Regions from separate parts of the Exiguobacterium sp. s143 genome, predicted to be linked through region 1. Evidence: a T-box and tRNA genes for the amino acid it is inferred to sense, from the RefSeq annotation. Region 1 holds a T-box; the other holds one or more tRNA genes.

Region 1 (3,427 bases):
TGGAACGAACGTCGTGTCACACGCTTCACACTCCCAGACGTTCAGTGGTGTACCCCAGTAGCGATTACGACTGATGTTCCAGTCGACGAGTTGCTCAAGGAATTTCCCGAACCGCCCTTCCTTGACGTGATCAGGATACCACGTCACAGACGCATTGTTCGCAAGGAGTTGTTTCTTGACGGCTGTCGTCTCGATGAACCAGTTGTCTTGTGCGTAATAGAGCAGTGGTGAGTCACATCGCCAACAATGCGGATAGCTGTGCGTATAGCGTTTTTTCGCAAACAAGCGTCCCCGTTCAGCAAGCAGCTGGATGATCGCGACGTCTGACTCTTTGACGAATCGACCAACGAGTGATGGAACGGCATCCGTGTAACAGCCAGCAGCATCGACGACATTAACGAACGACAGACCGTTTTCCCGGACGACCCGGTAATCTTCTTCCCCGTATGCTGGAGCAAGATGGACAAGTCCGGTTCCGCTCGTTGCTTGGACGAAGGACGCCCCGACGACCGTATGACCATTCTCTGGCGTCACGAAATCAAACGGTGGTTCATAACGCAAACCGACGAGTTCCGCACCGAGCTGTTCGGATACGACCTCGACGGATTCTGAGAACAGTTCAGCGACTAACGCTTTTGCGACAATGAATCGCTCTCCTTCAAACGCTACCGTGACGTACGTCAATTCCGGATGAACCGCCACCGCGACGTTTGCCGGTAACGTCCACGGTGTCGTCGTCCATGCAAGTAGAAACGTCTGCTCCATACCGACGATCGGAAGTTTGACCGTCGCCGATAAGTCCGTCACGTCCTGATAGCCTTGCGCGACTTCATGGGAACTGAGTGATGTCTGACAGCTCGGACAATACGGTGACACACGGTGTCCCTTCGTCAACCAGCCTTTGTCATGGATCGTCCCGAGGATATGCCAGACGCTTTCGATATACTCGTCCTCCATCGTCACGTAAGGGTCATCCATATCGACCCAGTAGCCGAGTTTTTCCGTGAAGGAGCGCCACTGTGCTTCGTAGGAGAAGACACTTTCCTTACAGCGTGCGATGAATGCTTCAACACCATAGTCTTCGATCGCTTGTTTGCCGGAGATTCCGAGTTGTTTCTCGACACCGAGTTCGACCGGTAGTCCATGCGTATCCCAGCCAGCTTTTCGCTCGACCCGGAACCCTTTCATCGTCTTATAGCGGGCGACGGTATCCTTGACGGTTCGTCCGAGCGCATGACCGACGTGGGGTAAACCGTTCGCAGTCGGCGGTCCTTCGTAGAATACGAATTCCGCTTCCGTGCGTTGCTCAATCGATCGTGCGAAGACCTGGTCTTGTTTCCATCTGTTTCGGACACGCGCCTCGCGTTGTTGTACGGTTTCTGCTTGGTTTTGTGACGTCATCTCTTGTTCGCTCCTTTGTCAGTAACTAAGAGAATACAAAAAAGTCCGCCCCCTTTGACAGGGACGGACTTCACCGCGATACCACCCATATTCCGTCGAGAATACTCGTTCTCGACAGCACTTAGTTGCACACTATCATGTGCATTCCATGTAACGGTGGACACCCGGTCACGCTTACTGAATGGTTCAGCGTGACTTCTCAGAGAGGATCTTCATGATTGATCTGGCTACCGGTTCTCAGCAATCCCGGTTTTCTGTAAGGCAGAGGGACAATCATTACTCTTTCTCGTCAACGAAATGATATGCTCTTGTTGTGGAGAATCTTACCATATGCCTTAAACACTGCACAATAACTTTTTACATTTTCTTGCAAAGGAGTTTTTTGAATGTTACATACTTTCCCAACGCTTAAAACGGATCGTCTCGTCTTACGCGAAGTGTTACCCGAAGATGCTACGAGTGTCCTAGCCTATTTATCAGACGAACACGTCGTCAAACAGATGGGACTCGCCGCCTTTCAATCAGAAGCAGACGCGCTTGAAGAGATTGACTGGTATGCCTCAATTCGTCGAGATGGAACGGGTATCCGGTTCGGGATCGCATTACAAGAAGACGATGTCATCATCGGCAGTTGCGGTTTCTTGAATCAAGCGGAACGCCATCAGCGGGCAGAACTTGGGTTTGAGTTGAGCCCTGCCTATCAGGGACAAGGCATCGCGAAGGAAGCATCGCTTGCGCTCATCGAATATGGCTTTACAGAACTTTCGCTCAACCGGATCGAAGCACTTGTCCTACCAGCAAACACCGCTTCGCAACGATTGCTTGAACGGCTCGGATTCCAGCGTGAAGGGTTGCTTCGTCAATATGAGAAAACGCGTGGACAATTCGATGATTTGTATATGTACTCGATATTGCGAAGTGATTGGTTTCAAATTTAATCTATAAAAACATTCCCTTCATTTCAAAATGATTGAAATCTAAAAAGGTGATATTGGAATATACTGTTAGGTGTAAGAAATCATTTTTGTCATTTAAGGGGGAACCATCTTGAAGAAATGGATCGCAGCAGGTCTTGTATCATCATTAGCATTCGGTGTCATGCAGACATCAATCGTTGAAGCAAGTTCAAGTTCAAAAGAAGTGGCTAAACTGAAAAAGGAAAAAGCAGCACTCCAAAAACAACTAGCCGACGAAAAGAAAAAAACAAAAAAGTCGGAAAACGCTTATAAGACGTTACAAGGACAGCACACGAGCCTCTCAAAGTCTTATAAATCACTTGATACTAAGTACAAGAATCTTCAAATCGAGAACGAAGGGAACAAAAAGAAGATCAAAGAGCTTTCGACTGGGTATCGCCTTCTCGCATCTTCAAAATCACTTGTCACAGACGGAGCAGTCGTAACTGGTAAGTACAAAAATACAGAAAGTTTGTTGATGCTTGGTAAAACGCCATACGTACCATTACAATTGTTAGCAGACCTTTCAGGATTACCTCTAATCGAGACTTCCACCGCTTATGAAGTCGGAACACCACTTTCAGGTACATCACTTTCATCGATCCATATCGCCTCTTCATCGTTTGAATCGATTGAAAAAAATCAATCCATTTTAGCGAATGGTAAACTAAATAATCAAAACGTAATCTTATCAGGGTTCTTCAATGATGAATATGCTACTTTTAGTCTTGATCGAAAATATAAAAAATTATCTGGTCAACTGTCCCTTTTGACTGAACAAGCTTTGACAAAAAGTTCGAGTGACTTGAACTATGCGAGTCCAGAAGATGAAATGACACTTGTATTCTCCGACAATAACGGAAAAGAACTCGGTCGCTATGATGTTGTATATGGCGCGGATGAAATAGACTTTGATATTGATGTCACGGGTGTGGCGAATCTTCGTGTAACTGCAGAAGGAAACAGTACAGTTACTACATTGATTTCACCTGTACTGACAAAATAATAAAAAAAATACCTAGAAGAGATTATTAGTCATCTCATCTAGGTATTTTTTTTCATCATTTATG
Region 2 (3,427 bases), on a different contig from region 1:
ATAATCCATTGCTTGGTGTATTCGTCGGAACGATCTTTACTGTTCTTGTCCAGTCGTCGTCAGCAACGATCGGCATCTTACAAGAGTTGTACGCTGGTGGCATGATCGATATCAAAGCGGCACTTCCGGTCTTGTTCGGTGATAACATCGGAACAACGATCACAGCAGTACTTGCAGCACTTGGTGCGTCGATTGCAGCTAAACGGACAGCAGCGGCACACGTCATCTTCAACATTATCGGAACAGTATTGTTCCTGATTGCATTACCAATCTTCTCAAGCTTCATTACGTCGATCACAGGCGCGCTTGATTTAGGTCCAAAAATGCAAATCGCCTTTGCACATGGAACATTCAATGTCGTCAATACGTTGATTCAATGTTGGTTCATTGCGCAAATCGCATGGCTTGTACAAAAAATCGTACCGGGTACGGATACGACGATTGATTCGAAACCGCGTCATCTCGATCAGAACATCTTGAACCAATCTTCGGCACTTGCTTTGAATCAAGCAAAGCTCGAAGTATTGCGAATGGGAGAATTCTCGAAAGACGCACTTGCAAAAGCGCACCGTTACACGCAATCGCATGATAAGAAAGATGTTTCAGAATCAGAGCAGATTGAATATGCGATCAACCATTTAAATACAGAAGTCACGAGTTATCTCGTTAAAGTAGCGGCACATGATTTATCAGAGCGTGAATCAAATGAACACTCGTTACTGATGCACGCTGTCAATGATTTCGAACGAATCGGTGACCACGTCGAAAACATCGTTGAATTAGTCGATTTCCAAATCGTCAACCGAATTCAGTTCACATCAGCTGCGAAGAAAGAGCTTGATGACATGTATGCCTTGACGCAAGAAATCGTCGATTGTGCCGTACGCGCTGTCGAAGAGGATGATGTCACACGAGCTCGCAAAGTTCTAGAACTCGAAGGTAAACTCGATGCACTCGAACGGTCATTCCGGAAGCATCACGTCCTTCGTGTTAACGCTGGCGAATGTACGGGACAAGCAGGGATGATCTTCGTCGATCTCTTGTCAAACCTCGAACGAATTGGCGATCACGCTGTCAACATCACGGATCTCGTCCTTGAACAGCGGACGGCTTTAACGAACTAAGTGAAATACGATTTTCTTATGACGGCTGATTTCAAAAAAATGAAATCAGCTGTTTATTTTTTTGAAATAGCATATTGACAAGTTTCGCCACATCTCGTAATCTAGTAAGAGTAAGAAACATACATCATGGCGGTGTAGCTCAGCTGGCTAGAGCGTACGGTTCATACCCGTGAGGTCGTGGGTTCGACTCCCTCCGCCGCTACTATTACTTAAGGACCCTTAGCTCAGCTGGTTAGAGCTGACGGCTCATAACCGTCCGGTCGCAGGTTCGAGCCCTGCAGGGTCCATTCAGTAGAACGCTTCTCGTTGAAAAACGGGAAGCGTTTATTTTTGTTCCCCCGGGGAATAGTAAAGATATTGTAATAATATTCATACTATAGTAACTAAGGGAGAGCGAAGAGAGATGGAACGTAACCATACGATGATGCAGTTTTTTGAGTGGCATGTAGAGAATGATGGGAAGCACTGGCAACGCTTGAAAGAGCGGGCGCCTGAATTACGTGCTGCCGGCATCACGTCCGTGTGGATTCCACCGGCGTCAAAAGGTCAATCGGATGAAGATACAGGATATGGCATCTATGACGTCTATGATTTAGGCGAATTTGATCAAAAAGGAACGGTCCGTACGAAATACGGTACGAAAGATGAACTCGTCGAAGCGATCCAGGTTGCTCGGGAGAACGATATCGCTGTTTACGCTGATGTCGTCATGAACCATAAAGCAGCAGCCGATGAACTCGAGACGATCAATGTCGTCGAAGTCCATCCGGAAGATCGTTCGAAAGAAATTTCAGAAGAGTTTGAAATCGAAGCTTGGACGAAGTTTACGTTCCCAGGACGTAACGGAAAATATTCAGATTTCATCTGGACACATGAATTTTTCAATGGAACGGATTTTGATGCCCGTGAAGAAAAGACGGGTGTCTTTAAAATTTCCGGTAAAAATAAAGATTGGAATGATCAAGTCGATGATGAATTCGGAAACTATGACTATTTGATGTTCGCGAACATCGATTATAATCACCCGGAAGTCCGAGAAGAAATGATCCGCTGGGGACATTGGTTCCAAGAAACAATTGATTGCCAAGGTTTCCGACTCGATGCCATCAAACATATCAACTATGAATTCGTTCATGAATTCGCAAAATCAATGATTGAAAAAAGTGAAGGTGACTTCTATATGGTCGGTGAGTTCTGGAAATCAGATCTCGATGATTGTCGTCATTTCCTTGATAGCGTCGACTATACGATCGATTTGTTCGATGTTCCGCTTCATTATAAGTTCCATGAAGCTTCGAAGCTGGGACAGGAGTTTGATATGACGACATTGTTTGCAGATACCCTTGTCGAATCACACCCGACGAATGCCGTCACGTTCGTCGACAATCACGATTCTCAACCGGGGGAATCACTTGAGTCGTGGGTGGATGACTGGTTCAAACAACACGCTTACGCGGCGATTTTACTTCGTAAAGACGGTTACCCATGTGTCTTCTACGGTGACTATTATGGAGTGCAAGGACCACATCCGGTAGAAGGGAAAAAAGAAATGATCGATGCTTTACTCTATGCACGGTATCACAAAGCATATGGTGAGCAAGAAGATTATCTCGATGATCCACATTGTGTCGGTTGGGTTCGTCGTGGAGTTGAGGAAATTGAGAACTCTGGCTGTGCGGTCTTATTGTCGAATGCCGATATGTGTGAAAAACGGATGTTCGTTGGTGAAGAACGGGCAGGCCAAGAATGGTTCGACTATACGAACCATCAAGATCACCCTGTCGTGATCGACGATGAAGGATTTGGTGTCTTCCCAGTTCCAGGTGGTGGTGTCTCAGTTTTTGCTCCACGAGAAGTCAAGTAAATCCGAGGGTCTTGACTTGCGTCAACACAGGTTCTTTTGCTAGTCTTAAAGGGTATTGAAGTTTTCGAAAATAGCACAAAGGGGGACATGAACATGTCAAAATTTGAATTACCAGAACTCGGCTACGCTTATGATGCGCTTGAGCCACATATCGATGCTCGTACGATGGAGATTCACCACACGAAACACCACAACACGTATGTCACGAACGTGAATGCGGCGCTTGAGGGTACAGAACATGAAGGAAAGTCACTTGAAGAACTTCTTCAAAACTTGGATGCTCTCCCAGCAAACATTCAAACTGCAGTCCGTAACAACGGTGGCGGTCACTGGAACCACTCATTCTTCTGGAAACTGTTGAAGAAGAACGATGGCGCTGCTCCAACAGGCGAACTCGCGACAGCAATCGACGAAGCATTCGGATCATTCGATGCATTCA

Evidence for each region. A T-box is a leader RNA that pairs with one kind of tRNA and senses whether it is charged. The one in region 1 lies ahead of ileS (isoleucine--tRNA ligase), so its partner is inferred to be a tRNA-Ile.
Region 2: it has a tRNA-Ile gene. The T-box ahead of ileS (isoleucine--tRNA ligase) is inferred to sense a tRNA for this amino acid. The anticodon was not compared.

The regions. Positions count from the first base shown of each region.
Region 1 covers NZ_JACSMX010000001.1:44,609-48,035, reverse strand. The annotation lists gene ileS (isoleucine--tRNA ligase) at 1-1,401, opposite strand, end outside; T-box leader at 1,458-1,703, opposite strand; gene KNQ03_RS00285 (GNAT family N-acetyltransferase) at 1,788-2,339, shown strand; gene KNQ03_RS00280 (hypothetical protein) at 2,449-3,363, shown strand.
Region 2 covers NZ_JACSMX010000002.1:202,242-205,668, forward strand. The annotation lists gene KNQ03_RS09250 (Na/Pi cotransporter family protein) at 1-1,124, shown strand, start outside; tRNA gene KNQ03_RS09255 (tRNA-Met) at 1,253-1,326, shown strand; tRNA gene KNQ03_RS09260 (tRNA-Ile) at 1,338-1,411, shown strand; gene KNQ03_RS09265 (alpha-amylase) at 1,528-2,988, shown strand; gene KNQ03_RS09270 (superoxide dismutase) at 3,082-3,427, shown strand, end outside.